DNA from 3 places in the Paenibacillus allorhizoplanae genome. Region 1 is predicted to be linked to each of the others. Evidence: riboswitches for the same ligand, from Rfam matches in the RefSeq annotation. Region 1 holds a riboswitch; each other region holds the start of a gene.
The links. Region 1 has a riboswitch for cyclic di-GMP ahead of L6I86_RS21935 (PilZ domain-containing protein). Riboswitches for the same ligand answer to the same signal wherever they lie in the genome.

Region 2: linked by a shared signal. The riboswitch ahead of L6I86_RS22390 (S-layer homology domain-containing protein) and the one ahead of L6I86_RS21935 (PilZ domain-containing protein) in region 1 are both predicted to bind cyclic di-GMP.
Region 3: linked by a shared signal. The riboswitch ahead of L6I86_RS06860 (hypothetical protein) and the one ahead of L6I86_RS21935 (PilZ domain-containing protein) in region 1 are both predicted to bind cyclic di-GMP.

What each region holds. Positions count from the first base shown of each region.
Region 1 is NZ_CAKMMW010000014.1:172,898-181,068, reverse strand. Features, by position in the region: gene L6I86_RS21985 (hypothetical protein) at 9-1,172, opposite strand; gene L6I86_RS21980 (anti-sigma factor) at 1,172-1,648, opposite strand; gene L6I86_RS21975 (RNA polymerase sigma factor) at 1,645-2,175, opposite strand; gene L6I86_RS21970 (hypothetical protein) at 2,404-2,577, opposite strand; gene L6I86_RS21965 (MFS transporter) at 2,608-3,813, opposite strand; gene L6I86_RS21960 (hypothetical protein) at 3,963-4,295, shown strand; tRNA gene L6I86_RS21955 (tRNA-Arg) at 4,426-4,499, opposite strand; gene L6I86_RS21950 (hypothetical protein) at 4,636-4,878, shown strand; gene L6I86_RS21945 (DUF1697 domain-containing protein) at 4,894-5,463, shown strand; gene tadA (tRNA adenosine(34) deaminase TadA) at 5,460-5,918, opposite strand; cyclic di-GMP riboswitch class I at 6,205-6,291, shown strand; gene L6I86_RS21935 (PilZ domain-containing protein) at 6,395-7,135, shown strand; gene ychF (redox-regulated ATPase YchF) at 7,214-8,171, shown strand, end outside.
Region 2 is NZ_CAKMMW010000015.1:91,705-99,875, reverse strand. Features, by position in the region: gene L6I86_RS22400 (hypothetical protein) at 1-880, shown strand, start outside; gene L6I86_RS22395 (sugar phosphate isomerase/epimerase family protein) at 886-1,752, shown strand; cyclic di-GMP riboswitch class I at 1,992-2,084, shown strand; gene L6I86_RS22390 (S-layer homology domain-containing protein) at 2,135-4,078, shown strand; gene L6I86_RS22385 (DUF6531 domain-containing protein) at 4,102-8,171, shown strand, end outside.
Region 3 is NZ_CAKMMW010000003.1:132,706-140,876, forward strand. Features, by position in the region: gene L6I86_RS06825 (metallophosphoesterase family protein) at 1-166, shown strand, start outside; gene L6I86_RS06830 (hypothetical protein) at 331-552, shown strand; gene L6I86_RS06835 (O-methyltransferase) at 609-1,244, opposite strand; gene L6I86_RS06840 (THUMP domain-containing class I SAM-dependent RNA methyltransferase) at 1,381-2,520, shown strand; gene L6I86_RS06845 (copper amine oxidase N-terminal domain-containing protein) at 2,996-3,322, opposite strand; gene gloA2 (SMU1112c/YaeR family gloxylase I-like metalloprotein) at 3,358-3,753, opposite strand; gene L6I86_RS06855 (exopolyphosphatase) at 3,824-4,738, opposite strand; gene L6I86_RS06860 (hypothetical protein) at 4,884-5,189, opposite strand; cyclic di-GMP riboswitch class I at 5,308-5,401, opposite strand; gene L6I86_RS06865 (MDR family MFS transporter) at 5,517-6,740, opposite strand; gene L6I86_RS06870 (TIGR01777 family oxidoreductase) at 6,930-7,820, shown strand; gene L6I86_RS06875 (glutathione peroxidase) at 7,891-8,171, shown strand, end outside.

The DNA.
Region 1 (8,171 bases):
AAGAACCCTTAGGGGTTCTTTTTTTCGTTGTCTATGGTGTTTTGTTGCTTCCGATTCATTACTAATCGAATGCCACCTCCGATGAGGAGCACTGCGACAATGAAGGTTTGGCTGAAGTTGTTGATCAAATAGATGTAATTCCGCGAAGCGGGTAGGAACTGATACATAAACTGCACAAAGACGTCGCTGAAGATGTAATAACCGCCAAAAACGATCAAAACAGCGCCAATATAGCGTTGGTAGGCTGTCCAGTTTTCAACGAGAGGCTTGTCAGTTAAAGTCCCATTTTCATACTTAGAAATACTCTGCAGGGCATCAAAAAAGCTAAAGAACCATAGAATCGGGATCAAAAAGAAGAAAAGGGACAGTCGCAGCACATCTAACACGTAAATGGAAAAAAGAAACACAGCCATCAGCTGGATACCGCGTTTGGTCATCGATAAGTACAGGTGCGCCGCACCGGGGAAAATGGCGATAATCGTGGCAAGGGTCCGATTTTTGCGTCCATGTTCATCGCGTTGGAAATCTTCAAACATACTGCGATCTATGAGCTCTAGCCCAGCTTGTCTGCGATCTAGCTGCTTCAGCGCATCGAACATGGTGTAAAACCAGAGCACTGGCAACGCCAATAGGAACACGATAAAACCTTCATTATGCGTCAGAATGGCGATGAAGAACACGAGAATGGCTATTCCGAAGAAGGAGATCATGGCTGTAAGGCCTCTTTGCATTAAACCAAGCCAGAAATGGCCAACACCTGGAATGAAGGAGAGCATGAGAACTTTAGATCTTTCTTGCCTTCCTGCAAGTTGAGCATAATAGGAGGCGGTATCCCAAGATGGCACCACCTCTTGCTCAGGTGGATAAGGACCATTATAAGCTGGCATCGGTTGATGATAGGTTGTTGGAAATGGCATTGGCGTTGGAGCTGGAGCGTTCAATAAGTAGATAACCATATCGACCATATTGATGATCCATGTGAGCCCGATAGGTATAAGCAGAAAGGCGAATTCATCGCCATCATGGGACACAATTCCTAAAAAGAGTAGGAAAGATAGTCCGAAGAATAGGAAGCCATATAGCAAGCCGCGGATGGTACGGTTCATATACAAATGACCCACTCCGGGTATGAAGGATAGTAGGAATGCAACAAGATTACTTTTGGTAGGCATTAAGGCTCTAGGCCTCCTTTTTTGTGTTCAATTTGTAAGGTGTCTAACCATGTTAGTGTTTTATGAATGAGTTGATCCGATATCGGCACTTGAGCTTTAAGTGAGGCAGGCGCTTCTAGAGGAGGAGCGGGCTTGAAGGCACTGAACGTTCCTAATTCCTGTGATAAGCCATGGAAAAAGCCAGTCGCCACAAGCACAAGCGTCGCGGCAGCCGCAACCCCATAGTGGAATATGGTCGAGCGATGCCAAGCAGGCTTCATTCCTACCGTTCGGGCTATAATGCCATTCACATAGGCTGTTGTCTGTTTAGCGTCCATGTCTGGTACGACAATTACTTGCTCCGCACACTGCATATAGTTGGCTAGACACTCTTCACATTGATATAGATGACTTTCCATCTCTTCTTGTTCTTGTAACGGCAGACGCTCCTCCACATACTGCAACCACGCTTGTTGGTTAAAATGATGACCCTTCATCGAAACTCCTCCTCCTTCCAATGATTTCGGAGCCACATCTTGGCTCTGTATAGCTTTGATTCGACCGTCTTGATTGTAATGCCTTGAGCATCGGCAATATCTTGATACGATTGTTGATGAATATAGTAGGCCAATAACACATCTTGGTAGTTTGCTGGGATCTGATGGAGCTTGTGACGAACGAATTCCGTCGTTTCTCTGATCAACACTTCCTGCTCCACACTCTGCTCTGGAGGCGCTGGTCCTGCTGAAGACAGTGCCTCCTCGAATTCGGCGACGCTGTCCTCCTTGCGCCGACTGGTGGCGCGTTTGAAATCAATAGCCCGGTTCACAGCGATGCGGGTCATCCAGGTTTTCAGACCTTTCTTTTCATACCGAGGGAGGGAGAAGTAGATGCGGGTCCAAACCTCTTGGGACAAGTCTTCGGCGTCCTTCTGATGACGAACAATAGCAGAGATCGTCTGCAAAATATACGGACGGTACCTTGCAATTAACTCACGGAATGCCGCTTCATCGCCTTTAAGAATACGATCAATTAGTATGTTCTCCTCAATATGCTTCTCCTCCTCTCCGCATGTATAGACGAGGCCAACCCATCTTACCCCTGCACATGTATGAAAAAAAAGAGTGAATCGTGAGATTCACTCTTAGCATTGCGCAATCGTAGTTTAAATCAGGAGCGGACATTCAGCAAGTTCAAAAAGAAAACGCGCACAGATGATGTACGAATGCATGTAGATCGTTTCAAGTATTAATTAACCTTTCATCGCACCGATCGTGATCCCTTGGGTAAAATTTTTCTGGAAGTAAATGAAGACGGCAAGCACAGGGATTGTAGCAATGACGGCACCTGCCATCGCAACGCCATAGTTCATCTCGTACTCGATCGTTACCTGCGCAATCTTGATGCCGAGCGGCAGGGTGAACAAAGAGCGAATCGTGAGATTCGCTCTTAACTATCATTGCGCTATTGTAGGTTTGTTTGTCCCCAGAGGCTGTTTCTTAGCGGAGCTCTGTACGAACAGATAGGCGAGTAGTGCACTGCCGGCACCGAGGACGCCAAGTACAATAAAGCCCTCATTCAGTGAGAAATAGTCACCGATGATGCCCATAAGGACAGGCCCTACGAACATACCGAGTCCATAAATCGCTTGGAAAAAGCCCATTGCTGTCGCTCGCTTATCCGCAGGCATATGTTTAATGCTCATCCCCATGAGCAGGGTAAATGAAAGTCCGCGACCAAAACCGGCGAATGCCTGTGTAATCATGAGCAGCCAAAGATGATGGGTGAACGGCACCGTTAAGGTGAAGATCCCCATAAGAAGGAAGCCGGCTACAACCATGCGTTTCTCGCCATATTTCATCGCCCAACGCCTTCCGCCGAATAAAGAGGCTAGTGCAACAGGAACGTTCGCGAATAAAGAAAGCAAGGAGAGCGAGAATTTATCTGCGCCAAGCTGCATCGCATAAACCGGCGTGAAACCGAACACCGTAGCAAATATCAACACCTGCGATAAGATAGCGAGCAGAGAGACAAAGAGAAGTGTGCGATCCGTCGCCACGTTTCCGATTCCGCGCATGGTGATTTTGGGCGCGTCTTTCTCTACTTTTTCGATGAGGAAGAAGGAACCGATCATGCCTAACAGACCAAGTATTGCGCCGAGAATGAACACGGATTCCCAACCCAGCTTGTCTGCTGCCCAGCCTGCACTAAGTATGCCCAGCACCTGACCGAGTGAGTTGAAAAAGGAGATCGTACCGATCGCCTTCGTAGACTCTTCATGCTTGTAATAGCTTGTGAATAGTACCGTAAAATCAACCCAAGTCGCTGCAGCTGCCCCTGCAAGTGCTCGGAGGATCAAGATCCATGTAAAATCGTGCGTGAACCACAGACCGAGTCCCGTAATGGCAGTGAAGAGGAGACCGAAGGTGATGAACAGCCTTCTTTTATGAAAGCGATCTGACATAATGCCTACGGGTATGCGGAGGAGCATCTGCGAGATGCCGTACATACCGACAATCCAGCCGGCCAGTTGATGGCTTCCCCCGAGGAATTCTACGTAAGGCGCCATGATCGGAACACTTGTGTACATCGACATCCAGAACAGCATTGTGACCGCACAGAAGAGCGGGATGCGATAAGATGAAATAGCGCGAGTTGTCATCGGAGCGAGGACTCCTTTCTAATCAGTGATAACTCTATTATCGTTCTTTTGTTAACTGGGCGTCAAAAGGAATATGCAAAGGCAAAAAAGCTGTAACCGTTTTTTAGTGGGCGAATATCCTATGGATAGTTAAAGAAGGAGGGATAGGCGTGTCCGCAATGAATCCTATTCAAGCTAGTCACATAAGTGGCGACGTAAAGGCACATTGTAACAAATATATGAATTACCATGTTATTGCACATATGAAAGATGGGTCACAAATTGAGGGAATTATTGATGGTATGGATAATGAAGGCGTCACGATGTTAGTTCCAGAAGAGGTTGGTGGCGAGGGAAGGGAAACGGATCCCTACAGACAACCGTTTGGTTATGGATACCGCCGGTTTCGTCGGCAGCATTTTCCGTTTCTTCTTTTTGGATTTCCGTTCTTTAGACCTTTCCCATACTACCGGCCATTTTATCCTTACTATCCTTGGTACTAGTAGACAAGGGCAATACGGCTGCACCAACCGCACCAAATTTATTCCTATATCAACATAAAACAAAAGACGATCGCAGTCGGGGATTATCCGATTAGCTATCGTCTTTTTTAATGCGAATTAATTTCGTATACGCGCCCGATACGATTCGAACGTACGACCTACAGTTTAGGAAACTGTTGCTCTATCCTGCTGAGCTACGGGCGCATAGTATCGTCATTCTAACACGAGATGTTTTAGAGGTGCAACCATTTTAGCCCATGTGCAAGCAGGAGGTTTGATTTGGAGCAAGGAAAGTACATAGTGGAAAAAGAAAATAGAAAGCAGGTGCAAGGTCCCTCATGTGTATAATAATCCGACTCCTATTACAGCCAAGAATGCCAGAGGACAATACCAGAATGCTCGTTTATTTATGAATATTTTAAAAGCAGTGATTGTCATTCTGTTTGGCTTTATTGAATGGTCTGTTATCCAAAGTGCGAAAGAGGGCAACACTGACCTCAATTGGTGGGTGCTAGGGCTCATCCTAGTGATACTGTTTGGCACGATCATCTTCTTTATCATTCGTTCCATACAATTAAAGTAAGGGAGGCAAGCCACAATGACGATTTATGTTGGTTTTCTGCGTGGAATTAATGTAGGGGGCAAGAACAAAATTAAAATGTCCGACTTGAAAAAGACGCTAGAGGCCTTAAAATTAGCGCAAGTACAGACTTATTTGCAAAGCGGCAATGTGCTGTTCCAATCAGAAGAGTCGGGAGAAACCCTACGTCCGCGTATTGAAAAAGCAATCAGCGATGCGGTAGGTGTAGCACCTACTATTATTTTGCGCACCGCGGCGGAGCTAACTGAACTTGTAAGGAATTGCCCCTATGACGCAGAAGCTTTGTCCGAAGGGGAGAGCATTCAAATCTCCGTGCTTACAGAAGAAGCCCCGCAGACATTCACCGACATCTTATCCAAGGGACAGAGTGAAGTAGATGAATTTCAGATACGGGGCTGCACCATTTATTTTCTGTTTCGGCAAAGTGTGTTGGATTCGAAGCTAGCGAGCAACATTCAGAAACTTGGCGATCGTACGACGACACGTAATTGGAATACGATGAGCAAGCTCGTAGTGCTAGCCGAAGCCTTACAGCCAGCAAATAATCCGAACGGCAAAGCCCCCTAGGCTTTGCCCCGTAATTTCCTGAAAAACTGCGTTAACATCGTGGAACACTCCTCTTGCAAAACACCGCTAACCACATCGACCCGGTGATTAAACCGGTCTTCCTGCAGCAAGTTCATTAATGTTCCCGCACAGCCGGCTTTCGGATCTACCGTACCATAAATAACTTGAGGCACTCGTGCTTGCACGATCGCACCCGCGCACATCGGACATGGCTCTAATGTCACATAGAGCTGGCAGTCCAGAAGACGCCAAGCCTGCAAATGCTCGCTCGCTTGTTTAATAGCAATCATCTCTGCATGCGCAAGCGGATCAAGGGTTGTTTCACGTAAATTGTAGCCGCGGCCAATGATTTGACCTTGATGGACGACGACCGCGCCGATCGGAACTTCGCGGATGGCTTCGGCTTTCAGCGCCTCACCGATCGCTTCTCTCATCCAAGGGATATGTTGATCCACAGGGGGACACCTCGCAATAATAGTTTATCCACATGTGTATAAAAATCCGAACAAATATTCGTTGTTAACAAGCTGTGGATAACAATGTGGATAACTTATAAACCTGTGGATATTCAATTCCACTACACATTCATACAATAAAAACATTGTCCATGCAAGGATTTTAGTTGAAAGAAGTGCATAAGCTACGTATAATGGTGAGTACAGTGGGTCTTTTAGACCAGTTTGGACGAAAGATAGATCATTTAGACCAGAAACGATTATATCTATATAAATGAATAGCAAGGTTCGACAATGGCAAACTTGCTGAAAGGCAAGGACGCAAAGCTGAGGGTCTACGGTTCTTATGAACTATGGCAGCCTGGTTACCGAAAATCGATGCTTTTTTTGATTGAGGTGATAGGCTGTCCCTAAGTGGGGGCAGTCTATTTTGTGCGGAAAAGTGTTATGAAATCCATTATTAAGGGAGGGTGAAGATGAGCATGGCAATGAAGCAGGATGCTTTGAAGCGATATGGGAGTAAAGAAGGATATGATGCGGAGGTATTGATAAATTGCCGAGCTGTAGTGGCGAAAGATGATTTCGTGTCAACAGGTATTCTTACCTATGCACAAGGAGACATCATGGAGATCGAGCTGCCGGAATATGAGGTATTTCAACTTGGTGATAAGACCAAAATGACGTTATACACGAAATCGGGTCTATTCGTTTTTCATTCGACAGTCGTAGCTAGAGAGCCTGGTTCACTGATCGTGATCAATCCACCTGAGAATCGGAAGAAGTTTTCGGAGAAACGGGAGTTCCCGCGGGTCGATGTGAAGAACGTAGGATACATTGTAGGATTTCAAAATATTACGCAAAAAGAGCAGCATCACTTGGAAAATCCAATTGAAATTTCGATAAAAAACATTTCCATGAACGGAATTGGTTTTATCATTAATGATAATTCGATGATCGATGGTATTCTCTATAAGAAATGTATGTTGCAAGTTGAGCTGGATTTAGGTTTTGAGATGCCGTGCAGGTTGGAAATTATAAGGAAAGAAAAGCAGGAAGACGGCTACTATTATGGAGCCAGCTTCGAAAGCATTCCTGCCGAGCAAAGCAATGCATTACGGGGGTTTATTCTTCGAAATCAGATCCAAACCTACTTCGAACAGAAGCGGGATGAAGAGTTCAAAAACGCAATGGAAAAAAAGTCTGCAGCCAATCAATAGCTTGCAGGCTTTTTTTTGCCCGCTAAGTACTATATAATAAGAAGGATGATTTTCGAAAATTAAGGAGTTGTAACGACAATGGCTTTGAAAGCAGGTATCGTCGGTCTACCGAACGTAGGAAAATCGACATTGTTTAATGCAATTACACAGGCGGGAGCAGAATCTGCGAATTATCCTTTCTGTACGATCGATCCGAATGTTGGGGTAGTAGAAGTACCAGACGAGAGATTGCAGAAGCTGGTGGAAATCGTTGTGCCTAAGAGCATCGTGCCGACAGCCTTCGAATTCGTTGACATTGCGGGTTTAGTTAAGGGTGCGAGCAAAGGCGAAGGCCTTGGAAATAAATTTCTAGCACACATCCGCGAAGTTGATGCGATTGTGCATGTTGTCCGTTGTTTTGAGGATGATAATATTACTCACGTTTCAGGGAAAGTTGATCCGATTGGCGACATCGAGACGATTAATCTTGAATTGATTTTGGCAGACATTGAGTCGGTTGATAAAAAGATCGAGCGTTCACGCAAAAACCTCAAAGGCGGCGACAAGAAAGTGGTTGCTGAAGTTGAATGTTTGGAACGTATCAAAGAAGCCTTATATAATGATATGCCAGCACGCAGCTTGGATTTGACAGAAGATGAGCGCCTTCTGGTTCGCGATCTACATTTGCTAACGATGAAGCCTGTGCTCTACGCGGCAAACGTGAGTGAAGATGAAGTTGCAACGGCGGACGATAATGCATACGTTAAAATTGTGAAGGAATTCGCAGAGAAAGAAAACAACGAAGTTGTTTCCATTAGCGCGAAGGTTGAATCCGAAATTGCTGAGCTGGAAGACGAAGAAAAAGCGATGTTCCTGGAAGAGTTGGGACTTCAAGAGTCCGGCTTGAATAGATTGATTAAAGCTGCTTATCGCAAACTCGGCTTATACACGTATTTCACAGCTGGAGTTCAAGAAGTTAGAGCATGGACGATTCGTAAAGGAACGAAAGCTCCGCAAGCGGCTGGCGTCATTCATACGGATTTCGAACGTGGATTTA
Region 2 (8,171 bases), on a different contig from region 1:
ACCTACGCTTCATATCTTGAAGCATCAACTCATCGACCGCGAGGAGCAAATGGACTGGGGGCGCGAGGCGCTTCAATATCTGCTGCAATCCGCATCGGAAACGGAGAAGGAACAAGCGCAGCATTGGAGAATGTATGTGGAACAGCTGCTTGCAGCAGCGGGCGGTATTACAGGATGGGAGGAACGAGTTCCCGTAGATCCATCTACTAGGATCGTAACGGAGCCGTTTGCCATGCCGCAAATCAGTACTCGGGACAGTCGTTTCAGCACACATGTTGTGAAAATGCAAGGGTTCGCCATTCCAGACAATGAGGAAGGACGATTCATGACGATGATGCTGTCGAGGTATTTTGAGATGTCTCCAGCGGAAGGCGTGGCTTATGTCCATTTCACAACCGAAGGCAAACCATGGCATTTCTACCGCGATACGGCTAGGCATATGTGGGATGAGGTTCGCCACAGTTGGTTCGGCGAGGCTGCACTTCGTGCGAAGGGGTACGATGTGTATCAATTCCCCAACTGGACGGGGTGGTACGATATGACAGCACAGCTGTTCGAGGGCACTGAAGCTTATTCGCATTTGACGATTGCCATTGAGAAGGCAGCAATGAAGTATCCACCAGGCAAGCGCGAGGAGTGGGAGTTCTGCCGGGATATCGCGAAGGATCCGCTTATGACGACGTTTCAAGATTTTGACTGGGCAGATGAGGTTGTGCATGCAGGCTTTGGACAGCGTTGGATGATTGAGGATGTTCATGGCGGCGATGCGCGTGCGGCACAGGAAGAAGCGGAGCGAACCGTGAAGAAACGTGCCGTGTACATGGAGGCGCATGGTGATCTGAATAAAAATAAACCGGCGGGTAGCCTAGGAGGCTATTAATACGAATGATGGGAAAAATCGATATAACCAGGATCAATGATGGCTCTAATCGCCCTCCACGGCTCGAAATTCATCAATCCATGTGGGCTATGATGGAGTTAGAAGCTGAGCTTTCTTTAGAGGCAAAGCTTGAGCGTATTGCAGGCGCGGGCTTTACTGGCATCCTGGCGAGAGTGCCGGAGATAGATGTTAGGGATGAGTGGAAACGGTTGCTGAACCAATACAGTTTGAGCTTTGGGTCCCATTGTTTCCCATTCAGCGCGGGTGACTTATCAGCACATATTCAGCATGCCGCAGATATGGATATGCTGTATGTGAATGGTCAGGTGGCGGACTCTTTTGTGATAGACGAAGAAGCTATTGATCTGCTAGGTGGACTCGCGGCTGTCTCGGCTGCGCATAGCATGCCATTTTGTGTAGAGACGCATCGCGGCAAAATTACACAAGACCTAATCCGTACTGTGCAATACGCGCAAGCGCTGCCGAATCTGCGGTTTACGCTGGATATCTCCCACTATGTGCTGGCAGGGGAAATGACGGAGAAGCAAGAAAAGGCGGAGCCTCTTCTTGATGTGGTGCTGCAACGAACGTCAGCAATTCATAGTCGACTATCATCGGGGGAGCAAATTCAAGTCGATGCTGGCTATTCGGATGCGATGCTGGCACGTTATGAGCAATGGTGGACACAAGCGATGCGCTATTGGCTTCAAGGGGCTAAGCCTGGTGATGTGCTTCCTTTCGTCTGCGAGCTAGGTCCTGCACCATATGCGATCAGGGGTCAAGATGGTCGGGAACTCTCCAGTCGGTGGGAGCAAGCCTTGATTTTGAAAAATGTGGCGCAAGCTTGCTGGAAACGTGTTACGGCGGAATAAGGGAGTACAATAAAGCGTGTGACTTTAAGGCCTTACTCGTATGCAACGAGTAAGGCTTTTGTTATTCTAAACAAGTTTTAATATTTCTCTTGAATTTTGTGAAATTAATCACAAAATTCAACCTTTTTCCACATATGTCAAATAAAATGTTGAACTATGAGGAATCTTGGGATATTATGGGTTGGGTTATAAAACTTTAAGACTATTAGTTGAGTATATCTACCTACTAGCCAAGTGAAAATGAACAAAGGCAAATCCGTCGAAAGGCGGAGACGCAAAGCCACGGGTCTAATCCATAAGTCACATTATGGGATGATAGCCGGGTTGCTCTTTAGAGCTTGGTTTTTTGGTGCGCAAAAATAACGATACGGGGGAAAAAGTAATGAAGTTTAGCAAATGGTTCATAGTGATAGTTTTATTTATGGTATTTTCATTGATGAATTGGAATAAAGCCTTTGCATTAAGCGTTCCTGGAGGAGATGCTAATTACTCCGGTGAGGAAGTAGTTTGGAACGCTTCGGACACCTCCGGAAACACTCAAATTTATTATAAAAATATAACAACCGAAGAAACCAAGCAAATAACGAATACCCCCACATCCAAGCGACTAGCTAAAGTAAAGGATGGGTTGATTGTATGGCAAGAGAAGCGGGATGTGCCGCCAGATAAACAATTTGATTGGAATGTATATGGTTATCAATTGTCCTCAGGGGTGGAGAAAAAGCTAAACGTTGATCCGGGCGCACATAGCATTCCTACTACTGATGGACGCTACATTGCTTGGTATAACAATAACGCAACTTCCGAACTGTATATATATGACTGGACAACAGATCATGTAGAGCAATTTGGCAAAGGTACTTTTCCGATTGTTTCCCACGGTAAGGTTATGTTTAAACCATACAATAAACCTGCATTGGGGCTGTATACAATTGCTTCTCACGAGACGAAGACAGTTGCTTCTGTACCTCAGCCGGGTTATGTTAGTTGGTTTGTTTTTAACGGTTCAGCGGGACTGTTTATTCACCAAAAAGATACAGCAACCCAATATATGATGGTCAATGTTTCGGAATCCGATCCAGTTGTCAAAGAGCTGACCCCCCTGACGACAAAACCGCGCGATTTTGCAGTCTTAGTCGCAGGCGATTCCTATATGGCGTGGATGGAAGATAAGGGCGGTGTTGCTCAGATTATGTCGGCGAGTGTTGCAAGCGGCGAAGTGAAACAGATTTCATCAGGAACGTCGGATCAGGTGCCGCTTGCCTTTACGGGTAATATGCTGCTTAGTACGGAGAATTTTTCTGCTGTAAAAACAGAATCCATAACCAGCTATTTCGCTGCTCCCCAGACGGGGGTGTCGCTTCCTCTTCCTCTTCCTCTTCAGTCATCGATCAAAGTAAAGCTTGGTCCAGCGGGTGGCGTGGTCACATCGAAAGATGGCAGCATCTCGATTGAATTTGTTCCAGGCTCGTGGCAGGCCGAAACGGAAGTAGAGCTCCAGGAGGTCACTTCCTTAGCAGCAGCACAATCCCCAGTCGAGCCAATGCAGCTCAAGTCAAGGGTATGGCGCATTCATTGGGGGACCCCGCCTTATCAACCGGGCGAATTGCAACTAAGCCACAACGATGCTGAGGTACTCCCATCCGAAACAAAAAAGCTTGCCATTTACACGTATAGTCCGGATCAAGGATGGAGCTTTAAAGGTGGAAAGGTGGACGGCAAGACTAAAAAGGTTCAGAGCAAGTTCGAAGAGGAAGGTACATTTGCGGTTCTTCTTTACGATGCCAAGTTCAAAGATGTTGAGAAGCATTGGGCTCAGACGCCGATTGAGGTGCTGGCTGCGCGAAGAATTCTAAACGGCGTTGAGGACGGAGTCTTCCAACCGAATGCCAAGCTTACCCGCGCCCAATTTACGAAAATGCTGGCAGCTGCAACGGGGCTTAAACCTGCTGCGGCTCAAGGACGCTTTGCGGATGTCCCCGCCGACTATTGGGGAGCTGGATGGATTGAGGCTGCAGCTTCACAAGGCTTGGTAGAGGGTGGAGATCAAGGATTTCTGCCCGATACCGAGCTGACTAGAGAGCAAATGATGGCGATGCTGATTCGAGCGGTAGGTAAAGAGAAGGAAGCGGATCAAATGACGGATGCTCTTTCCTTTGCCGATGCGAAGGAGATCAGCAGTTGGGCACAGGGGTATGCGGCACTGGCAGTGAAGCTTGGCTTTGTTGAAGGAAGCGCGGAAGGCATTCGTCCACAAGCGACATCGACTCGTGCGGAAGCGGCAATGGTAATTTATCGATTACTAATTAATCAAGACAAGATATAACGGAAAGAGAGGAAATCCAATTCATGAAGAAAAAAACGAAAACAACAGGGAAGCAAGCGATATCGCTTCTACTTTCCATACTTATATTCTTTACAGGATTACCCTTTATACCTGGAGGAGCGCTGCCGAGAGCGAAAGCCGCAACAGTGGTATCGGCTTCTCCATCGCAAATCAATGCAGTGTATGGAGAAACCACAAGCATAAACTGGGAATATACAGATCCTGCTCGTGATCCGATTACAGGTAAACCGATTCAAAGCGAGCATCCTACGAATGTAGAGCTTTGTGGCGGAGGTACCCGAAGTATCGTTAGTGGACAGAGTTATCCGGTTCTGAGCAATAACTCTGTGACATGGGACGGTCAAGTCGAAACGGGGGCTGGAAGTAATTACGCGTTGGATGGAGCGTACAAGGTCTGTGTGACACCAACGGATTTTCCAAGCGAGAAGCAAGATACAAGTATAACGGTGTTCAATCCGAACCCTCCTGCTCCGACGCATTTAGACATACGGCCTAACTATGATCCGGCAAACAACGATCCACATTTAGATGCTCTTAGACGCAAGACAACACATAAAATTCGAGGCTTAGCTGAAATTGGGACCGAAGTTACCTTGTACTATTCGAGAGTGTATCGCGAGGGGGATAAGCAGATCCAAGACCCCACTCAGAGGGTACTTGATCCATTAAGCGGAAGCATTTTGACACAGCAGAGATCAAGCTCGTGGGCACAAGGGTTTTCCATTAATGCAAGTTACTTCAACTCGTTTCCTGTGAATTCGACCAAAACCCCGAGCAGTCTGGTTGGGGAATGGGAAGCAGAAATTCAGCTGAAAGAAAATGAGATTTACAAAATTACAGCTGTTGCAAAGCGTATTCGGGACGGTAAGGTGTCTGCTCCATCAGCGCAGTATGCCATTTTGCGGCACGAAATACGGGATTATAATGTGACATGGGAATCCTTGGCGGGTTATTTTTATGTTGCCAAGACCGTACCAGAGATGGTTTTTGAAGGACAGAAAATAGCTACAGATAACGTGATTCCTTTTAAACCCTGCCTCGGAGTTGCAGGAGGCTGTCCTGGTCTGTTAGACAAGGGAGTTCAGTTATTAATCTATGATCCGGAATGGGCAGGTACATTTCAGCCAGGTGAATTGGATTATTTGACTCATATTGAGAAAATAACCAATCCTGCCAAATACCCGAGACCAATCGGGTTAGATCCGATTAACTTGGCAACAGGGGATTTCGTATTCTCCCATACGAATTTAAGTTTACAAGCTGCATTCCCGTTAGAATGGAGGATTACGTACCACAGTCGAGATACCTTTAATGGAGCTATAGGGTACGGTTGGCATCATAGCTATGAATGGAAATTGGAGCGCCGTGAAGGTGAAGTTATCGCCGTTACTACGCCTGAGGGTGCGAGCTATGAGTATCAACCGCAAGCGGATGGAACGTTTAAGCCTCCTTTTGGAACGTATAACACGTTGACCAAACAGCCGGACGAGACCTATTTGATGGAAATGCCGAATCATTGGAGCTATTTATTCCGTCAGGATGGCGTTTTGTTATCCATTAAGAACCCCAATCAGCTTCAAATCCATTTGAGTTATAGCGGTACGGTTCTGACCCGGATTCATACGGATGGTGCAGAGCTGAACTTGCAATATGGTGATGCGGGTAAAATAGCCACAATAACGGATCAATCAAGTCGTGAGGTTCGTTACACTTATGACAACAATCAGCATGACTTAAAGTCTGTAACACTGCCTGACGGCGGTACGATGAAGTTTGACTATGATCAGAACCATCGGATCACCGAGATTCGCAATCCGAATGATACGACCTCGCTCGTCAATGTCTATAATGAAGAAGGAAAGGTGAAAGAACAGACGGATTTCCGTGGGGTAAAAGGCTACATTACCTATGATACTGAGAATCATCAGACGAAAGTCCGAGATGAACTCGGTCGAATCAAAACGTACACGTACGATGAAAGACTACGTCAAACCGCCATTGAATATCCAGATGGCACCTTTGAGCGATTTGAGTACGATAACCAGGATAACATTAAGGTACGTACGGATCGGAATGGACATACAAGCCGTTTCTCCTATGATTTGAATGGGAATTTGGAGCAAGCCATTGATCCTATAGGTGCGATTACTACGATGAAATACAACGAGTGGAACCAGCCTAAGGAGATCATCGATAGTTTGGGTCATTCAACGCTGCTTTCTTATGACAATCAAGGCAAAGTCACTGCTATTGAGAATACGCTTGGAGAGATCAATACGATCCAGCGAGATGCAAAAGGCGTCGTCACGGGAGTTGTAAACGCCGAGGGTGAGAATGTAACGTTTGAGAACGATGCTCAAGGTTTTGCCAAATGGGTTACCGATCCATCTGGTGCCAAGAGCAATCTGGAGCGCGATCCGCTTCACCGTGTCACGCAGATGATCGATGCACTAGGTCAAATTAGTGGAATCCAATATGACGCACGGGATCGCGTGGTTGCGAAGCAAGATGCGCTGGGTCAGTTAGAGGAATTCCGATACGACAAGGATAGCAATCTGATCTACCACAAAGATGCGGCGGGAGCAGAGACCAACCTGCAATATCAGTTTGACAAGGTATCGAAGATCAAGGACGCGCTAGGAAACGAGACGGAGTTCATCTATGATGCTTTGAACAGATTGAAGCAGATGAAGGATGCGAGTGGCGCAGTCACTGAATATGAATATGACGTTAACGATCGCCCGAGCACAATCATTGTGAAGGATCGAGACGAAGATGACCACGAAGTACTTTTAACGACAACGCTCGAATACGATGCTGTTGGCAACATCACGAAACGAATCGATCCGAAGCACGGTGTCACCGAAATCAACTATGATGAACGTAACCTGCCTGTCCAGGTTAAAGATGCAACAGGCGGTATCACTAACTACGCCTATAATAAGCAAGGACAACTGATTCGGAATAGTAACGCACTAGAAGCGGCAACTACGTATCAATATGATGCGCTAGGTCGATTGATCCAACAGACGGATGCCTTGGGTCAGTCTATGACTTATGCATATGACAAGGCAGGACGTCTGACCAGTACCACCAAGCCAAATGGCGCCGTCTGGCAATTGCAGTATGATGTCCGTGGTGCTCTCGTTGCTACGGTCGATCCGATGGGGCATACGACATCTTTGGAACGCGATGTATTGGGCCGTGTGGTTCATAGTATTGATGAAGCTGGTAAGATCACTTCATATAACTACGATAAACTGGGACGCGTTACGAGTATCACCAACCCGTTAGGATACACGACAACCATGGCATACGACCCGATGGGTCGCGTTATGAAAGTCACCGATGCCAACAACCAATCAACCACCTATGCGTACGATCCCATCGGGCAATTGGAATCCGTTACGAATGCGCTAGGGGCTACCACCTCGTACGATTACGATACGGTAGGGAATATCACAAGCAAAATGGATGCGCTAGGCCGAGTAACCAGCTATCAGTACAATCAGCGCCATTTATTAACCCAGGAAATGAATCCGCTGGGTCAACCCACGAAACTGGATTATGACAGCAACAACAATGTGGTGAGCGTGCTATATCCAGATAATAAGGCGACTCATTATGATTATGATGCGGTCAACCGTTTAACGAGCGTTGTATATCCGGATCAGCAGCACGTTAAATACACCCATGACTTGTTGGGTCGTAGAACGACGATGGTGGATGCGACAGGTACAACCTCATATGCCTACGACGCCCTAAATCGACTAACGCAGGTCACAAACGGAGCGAATCAGACCGTCGGCTACGAATGGACGCCAACGGGACAACACAGCAAAGTTGTATACCCAGATCAGACGTCCGTCACGTATCAATATGACCAGTTAGACCGCATGACAAGTGTCACCGATGGAAGTGGACTGACAACAAACTATACGTATGACAATCGTGGCTTGCTGACGCAGAAGAAGCTGCCGACACAAGGCGTGAGTACGTATCAGTATGATGCACTAGGTCAAGTGCAGGATCTTCGTCACGCTAACCAGTTTGGTAAAGTTGTGGAACATTT
Region 3 (8,171 bases), on a different contig from region 1:
CGAGGGAGAATCAGACCCTTCGGTTCAAGCAGGGGTTGCGCTGCAATTCGTGCGAGTACCCTATGATATGAAGCGAGCTGTCCAGATGGCTTACGACGCTCAGATGCCGGATAGTCGAAGGTACGAGTTGGAGATTACGACGGGATTGGTGCATTTGGACGTTTAATTTTGTGCTCCAGCCTACTCCTATCACACCACCTCCAAACAAGATAAATGGAAAATATCAAGACTAGCGAATTCGGAATGATTTTACCCTTGGATGAAAACTCATGGAAATTAATTCCACTATATGCTAATATAGGTGTACGATGGAAAGTGAGGCTTATCTGAATGAAGCTAAATTGGCGTAAAATCATACTGATTATCGTTTGTGCAGAATGTTTGTTTATCTACTGGAACAGCCTTAGCACGATGAGCTTCAAGAAACAACGTACAACGACTCACCTCGCACCTACCAAGCAACCTCAGGCACCATTAACACAAATTCAACCACAAATAAATGATACGAAAATGATCGATTCTGATTTACATACGAAGGATAAAGCCTCCTAGCAAGACGAAAGAGCGATCAGCTGCTAGCAGCGAATCGCTCTTTTTCTCAATTCATTTTATTTCACCCGAGCTAAAGCCAAACCATCATACGCCGGTAATATGGTGCTTTCCAGCCGCTCATCTGTCGCAATCCGCTGATTAAACGTTCGCATCGCTTGAACCGATGCCTTCGTTTGCTTCTCATCAACAACTTTACCGCGCATCAACGTGTTATCTCCAGCAATGATTGCACCTGGATTCGCCAGCTTGATCGCAAGCTCCAAGTAGTTCGGATAATTCACTTTATCTGCATCAATAAAGAAGAAATCGAAGCGCTCGCCCCGCTCCAACAGCTCATTCAAGTGATCGAGTGCTTCGCCAATCCGATACTCGACGAATTCACCTAGACCTGCTTCGGTCACGTTGCGTTTCGCCACATCCGCGAAATCTTGTTTCAGCTCTAGTGAAATGAGCTTGCCGCCCTCTTTCAACCCTCTAGCTAAGCAAATGCCACTGTATCCGCCTAACGCACCAATTTCCAACACTCGCTTCGCACCAATCATCGTAACCAGCATCGTTAACAATCTGCCATATCCTGGAGCGATAGAAATCTCAGGCATGTTGTGAGCAACAATGACCTCTTTCACCCGTGTTAGTACGGCATCTTCTTCATATAAACCTTCCATATAGCTTTCTGCAGTGACCGTTTCCATGTATTTGTCCTCCTAAATTCGCATCGTATATAGGTACTTTGCAATACCCGTTTGTAAGTGTAACCTATTTGTCCTATACTTGTTAATTGTATGAGTTTTCTGAGCGTTGTACAACCCGGATGGAAGGACTATACCTATGCCACAAAAAATTGAACTAATCGCCACTTGTCCGATGGGACTTGAGGCAATCGTTGCCCGCGAAATCCGTGACCTCGGTTATGAGGAAATGACCGTCGAGAATGGACGCGTCCGTTTCTTTGGTGATGAATTGGCCATCTGTCGGACGAATCTTTGGCTGAGAACAGCCGATCGCGTCCTCGTGCTAATGGGGCAATTCAAAGCAACAACCTTCGATGAGCTTTTCGAAGGCACCAAAGCTCTCGCTTGGCCAGACTGGATTCCGAATGATGCCGAATTCCCTGTCGAGGGGCGATCCCATAAGTCACAATTATCCAGCGTTCCCGCTTGCCAAGGGATCGCCAAGAAAGCTGTCGTTGAGAAGCTGAAGCAGCGTTACGGCACCGAATGGTTCCCCGAGAACGGAGCTCGCTACGTGATTGAAGTTGCGCTGTTGAACGATATCGCGACGCTAACGATCGACACGACCGGCCCCAGCCTTCATAAGCGCGGCTACCGTAAGCTCGTGACCGAAGCGCCGCTGAAGGAAACGATGGCGGCAGCTTTGATCCTGCTAAGCCGCTGGAACGTCGACCGGCCGCTCTACGACCCGTTCTGCGGGTCGGGAACCATCCCGATCGAAGCGGCGATGATCGGCTGGAACATCGCGCCAGGCCTGCGGCGCAGCTTCCCTAGTGAAGCTTGGGGGAACATTCCCCGCAAGCTGTGGGACAAAGCCCGCGACGAAGCGTTCGACGCGGTGAAAGACAACGTGCCGCTGCACATCGTCGGCAGCGATATTGATCCTGCTGCCATCGAAGTGGCAGAGGCGGCCGCCAAGGCAGCTGGACTGACGAAGCAGTTCCAGCTGAAGGTTGAGCCCATCGCCAAAGCGCGTCCGCGCGGCGACTATGGCTGCTTGATCACCAACCCGCCGTACGGCGAGCGTCTTGGTGAAGCACCGGATGTCGAGCTGGCGCTGCGCGAGCTCGGCGCTTTAACACGGCCGATGCCGTCGTGGAGCCTGTTCATCCTAAGCCCGAGCACGCAGCTCGAGCATTATATGAACCGCCGCGCTGATAAAAAGCGTAAGCTTTTTAACGGACGGATCGAATGTAATTTGTTCCAGTATCTAGGGCCTCTGCCTCCGCGGAGGTAAGGTTCGAATATAAATAAAACAGCGGCAGCGAGACTTTACGTCTTAGCTGTCGCTGTTTTTGGTTTACTCATACAGAGGCATACCATTCCCTTGCCAAGGTAACGGACACAGAAGCCCTTATTCGGCGAAACATCGCCGATTCAGTATACTAACGGACACCAGAGCTGCTATTCACCGTTTTTGGAGAAAATTCGCCCCCGAAATGGTAAAATAAGAGCTCTGGTGTCCGTTACACGCAAAAAGAAACAAATTACATAACAATAACGGCGCTGGTGTCCGTTAGCTCAGTTTTCATCGAACTAACCTCACGTTAGCTCTATTCTTGTGTCAGGTTCGTATTTACTAATGATGTAACCGTCATTGTTGGCATAATTACGAAGTGAGTATATGTTACCATCTTTGTCCACTACCACACTTAAAACCTGCGTTGCCCTGGCAATTGGCTTTCCGCCATCTGGATCCAGAACAAGGTTGTCTACTGTCGGTGTAGAAAGCTTTTTGGTTCAGTTACTGGGGCAACAATTGGCACATCCATGGTCAAAGTGATCGTTTGATGTTGGTTATTGTAAGTTACCGTTTGACCAAGTTGCTCTCCAACGAATCGCAGTGGAACCATCGTTACGCCATTTACGAGAACTGGGGCACTTTGCAACTCGTAGGTGTTCCCTCTGACCATTGCCATTACATCCTGAAACTTCAACACGATGGCTTGTCCACCAGCTTCAGCTCGAATATATGTAGGCGTGCTAGTGACCATGAACACGAAACAACAAGCGGATAGGAAAACATTTCTTATTCTCATTAAAAAACCTAGCCTTTCACGCAAAATGATTTCATCTATCCAACAATCTCCACCAATTCCAACGGCAGTCCATCCGGATCCGCGAAAAACGTGTACAGATTCCCCGTAATCGGATCAACCCGTACCGGCTCAACCGGAATGCCTTTGCTTTCTAATTCTTGTACGCTTTGCTCCATATTAGATACAACGAAGGCCAGATGACGTAGTCCCCTCGCTTCGGGTTGATTCACGCGCAGGGGCGGATTCGGAAAAGAAAACAATTCAATTTCCTGTGCGGTATCCCCAATGCGCAAATCCAATTTGTACGAGTCTCTTTCAGCGCGATACGTTTCGTGAATGACGGTTAGTCCGAGTAAATCAACATAGAAATGCTTCGATTGCTCATAATTCGAACAAATAATCGCAACGTGATGCATCTGTTTTAATTCCATTGAATATGGCCTCCTTACATAGAAAAACCGCACGCTGGGCTGCTTCCCCGCTGCGGCTTGTCCTTTTATTTTAACCTGCTGCTTGCATCGTTTCAACGATTTTGTGTAGAACCTCGTCGGCTTGCGCATAATCCACTTGGCAAGTCCCTGCAGCGTGATGCCCACCCCCGCCATGTTGAAGCATTAAATCGCCAATGTTTGTTTGTGCCGTGCGATTGACAATGCTGTGCCCGCAAGCAAATACGCAGTTCTGCTTGTTTCGGCCATCAACAATCCAAATCGAGGTGTTTTGCTCCGGATAGAGCGCATAGACCATGAAACGATTCCCTGGATAGATCGTCTCCACATCGCGAAGATCCGTAATGACGACATTTCTCTCAACCCGTGTGTAGATTTTCAACATGTCCCGGTATAGCGCATCTAGTTCAAAATAACGAGCTACACGCTCTTTCACATCGGGCAACTCCATGATCTCGCCAACGGATTTCGTTGCACAATGCTCCACTAGATCCTCCATCAACTGGTAGTTGCTGATGCGATAATCCCGATAACGACCTAACCCCGTTCGAGCGTCCATGATAAACGAAAGCAAATCCCAACCGCTCGGATTCAAAATATCCTCTTTGCTAAATTGTGCGGAGTCCGCTTTATCTACACCAAGCATAATATCGTCGATATCGCCGAAGGTTTCTTTTCCACCGTAGTAATCATAGACAACTCGTGCAGCACTTGGAGCAAGCCGCGTTTCACCTTTGAACGTTACGGATTCCCCCATCCGTGTGATTTCGCTGGAGTGATGATCGAACCATAAACCACAGCCTGCGACATAGGGTACATTAGCCAAAATATCATTCTCAGTAACCTCAATTAAACCGTCTTGCATATCTTTGGGATGGACAAATTTCATTTCATCCACCATATTTAATTGTTTGAAGAGCATCGCGCATACTAAACCATCGAAATCGGAACGTGTGATCAATCTCATGCCATGCATCTCCTTTAATATAGTTCTTAAGAACTATGAAATGTGATGGTCATATTATATCAGCTAGTATAGATAGGTGACAATGAGAAAATCACCAGGTCTACCTATGCCTGATCTTCCAGTGACAAAAAAAAGAGCGATCCACCTAGATAGGTTGAACCACTCTCAATTTGGATGATAGACATTGCAAAAGTCTTGTGACAAACCCTTCGATTTGAGCCATCGGAGGCATTTTCACAGAAAGCTTCACTTCGCCTTTCCAGTAAAAAATCAGAATGCTATTGTTTCTCCCGTGAAACATCTCAACATCCCAACACGCTTCATTTAATGCATATTCTTCTCGGTTAATCATAAGCTTAGGTCCATCCGTGGATGGCACCAATCGTGCAACATGGTTACCGCATAACGATGTTGCTTTCTGTTCATCCTGCAATTTTACTTCCGATTTCATGCCGCTAGGGCCTCCTTTGTACGTGTCATTCCATTTGATTCATTTGCTTCGCTATGACAGAGAAAAAACCCCACCGTAGTGAACCGACTAGAGGGGTTCTGAAGTGAATTCCCAATCGTTCGGCGGCTGGCTGGCTGCTTGTCCTTTGCAGGAGAAGTAAGGCCCCTGTAGCTTTGCGTCACTGGCTTTCGCCAGCTTTGCCTTTGTCGAGATGATGTGCACAATCTTTTTAGATGAATCCTTCAAATAATTCTTACTATACTCTCAAGGATAAGGGATGACGATTTGAAATCGAATAGTTCGTAAGAACTATTTTTACGAAATCCATCAAAATATTTGCATTTTCGACGATATTTTCGCAGTATTTCGACGTTTTGTGCCTCTCCAATAGAAAATCGAGCCCATCATCGACAAAATCGCTATCACGAGAAAGAGCGTGCTGCCGCCATAGGAAACTAATAAAAAGCCACCAACCCATGGCCCCATAAAGTGACCGATGTTCGTTAATGTTTGAGCACCGTAGTAGGTTCCACGCATATGTTCAGGAGCTAGCTTATCAATCAACATGTTCGCGGCAGGATAATTCAGAATTTCACCAAACGTAAAAATCCCCATTGAAACAATCAGCCATGCCAAAGTGTGTGAAAAGGCAAATCCGATATCGCCTAATGCGAACATAAAGTTGCCAACAACGATAGCCGTTAGAGGAGAATACTTTTCAGCCCATCTCCCCAAAGGGACCTGCATCGCAATGACGACAATGGCATTGGCGCTCATGAGAATAGCAAACATTTTGACCCCATTAGCAAAATCCCTTTGTAAGTACTGCGACAATGTCACCATAACCTGTGAATAACCAATTGCTCCGATAATCCCCCCGATAATGTATAAACGGAAAGTAATGTCCTTACGAATAACACCTATCGCAGAACGGAAAGTAACGATTGATTTCTTCTCACCTTCAATTTTCTTAATCCCGAACTTAATGAGAAGGGCGTAAAGTGTTATGCCATAGATTAAATAAATGATGCCTGTGAGCAGAAAGGGTAAGGCTCCGTTCATTGTGGCAAAGAAAGCACCTAGTAATGGACCGACAGCTACACCCACGTTGATCGCCATGTACCGAAGAGAAAATACTTGTCGTCTTTTGGAGGGCTCTGTTAGATCCGCCATTAACGCTTGCGATACGGGCTCGTAAAAGGAACGGCAAAGTCCATTCAGCATATTGAGCAGCATAAATAAGACCGGTAATTTAACAACACCGAAGCCGAGGAATACGAACCCCCACCCAAAAAGTGCCGCTAGCATAATCACGCGTCGACCAAATCGGTCTGACAAAGTACCTCCGATAAAACCGCCGAACGTTCCAGCTAATGCACCCATTCCTATTACAATACCAATGAGCCCAGGGCTCATATCAGAGTGCTTCGCCAAGTAGATAGCTAGGAACGGCAAACTCATGGAAGAAGCAGCCCGGGCCATGACCGTACCTAAGATAAGCGTATGTACGATTGGATGATAGGCTTGAAGAAATTGACGCATACGATTCATAGACGAAGACTCCTCTCGCTGACACACGAATTACCCTATGGTTAATTAATAACCGAATTCCAATTATACACGAAAATAGCGAATTGTGTCGTCATTTTAGACAGCGAAGTTTACCTTTCTCTATCGCCATCTCACAGATGGTATTTATTGGGTAGAAAAATTATAATAACGATATGGAGGTGCTTGCATATGAAAATAGCGATCACAGGTGGCAGCGGGTTTATTGGAAAACGATTAATCGCTTACTGGTTGGGACAAGGTCACGAACTTATTAATATATCACGCTCATCTTCGAAGCAGGTACCAGGTGTTAGAACGTTAACATGGGGCGAGTTGGAGCGAAATACGGAACTCCTTGCAGGTCTAGATGCCATTGTAAATTTGGCGGGTGAATCCATCAGTCAGCGTTGGACGCAAGCAGCTAAGACGCGAATTGTACAATCCCGCTTGCAAGCGGCTGAGCATGTAGCCAAGCTAGTCGCGACAATGGACCCCAAGCCTAAGGTCGTTGTGAATGCATCAGGCATGTCGTACTACGGTATTTCGGAGACGGAAACCTTTGACGAGACGAGTCCTTATCGACAAACGGACTTCCTAGCCAGCGTAGTCAAGCAATGGGAAGCTGCGGCTGATCTTATCCAAGGAACACGTATCGTGAAAGTGCGGGTTGGACTTGTGTTGGATAATAAAGAAGGTGCCTTCCCCAAGATGGCACTTCCTTATAAGCTTGGAGTAGGCGGAACAGTTGGCAGCGGCAGGCAGTGGCATTCGTGGATTCACATCGATGATATGGTGAGACTAATTGATTTTTGCGTTCAAAATGACTCGATTGTTGGTCCGGTTAACGCCACGGCTCCAAATCCGGTTACGAATAAGCAATTGGGACGCGCGATTGCGACTGCCATACGAAGACCCAATCTCTTCCCTGTTCCGGCATTTATGATGAAGTTGATTTTTGGCGAACTTTCAGTACTGCTTCTGGAGGGTCAGAAGGTCATTCCTCGTGTATTGCAAGAGCATGGTTTTGAGTGGCGCTTTCCTTGGCTGGCAGATGCATTAGAAGATTTGGCAAAAAAATAGCTTCCCTTCCAAATTAAAATTGTGTACAATTAAATTGTGAGAAATATTAGTTGCGGAAGGTAGTGTCACTATGAGTGTACATCAATTTCAAGTGAAGACGATTCGCGGTGAGGACAAATCTCTTAGCGATTACAAGAACCAAGTCCTGCTTATTGTAAATACCGCGACGAAATGTGGATTAGCTCCACAATTCCAAGGACTTCAAGAGTTACACGACACCTATAAAAATCAAGGCTTTAGTGTCCTAGGTTTTCCCTGCAATCAATTCAGGGATCAGGAGCCTGGCGATAACAAGCAAGTTGAAGAGGCGTGCCAGCTTAATTTCGGTGTTAATTTCCCGCTATTCGCCAA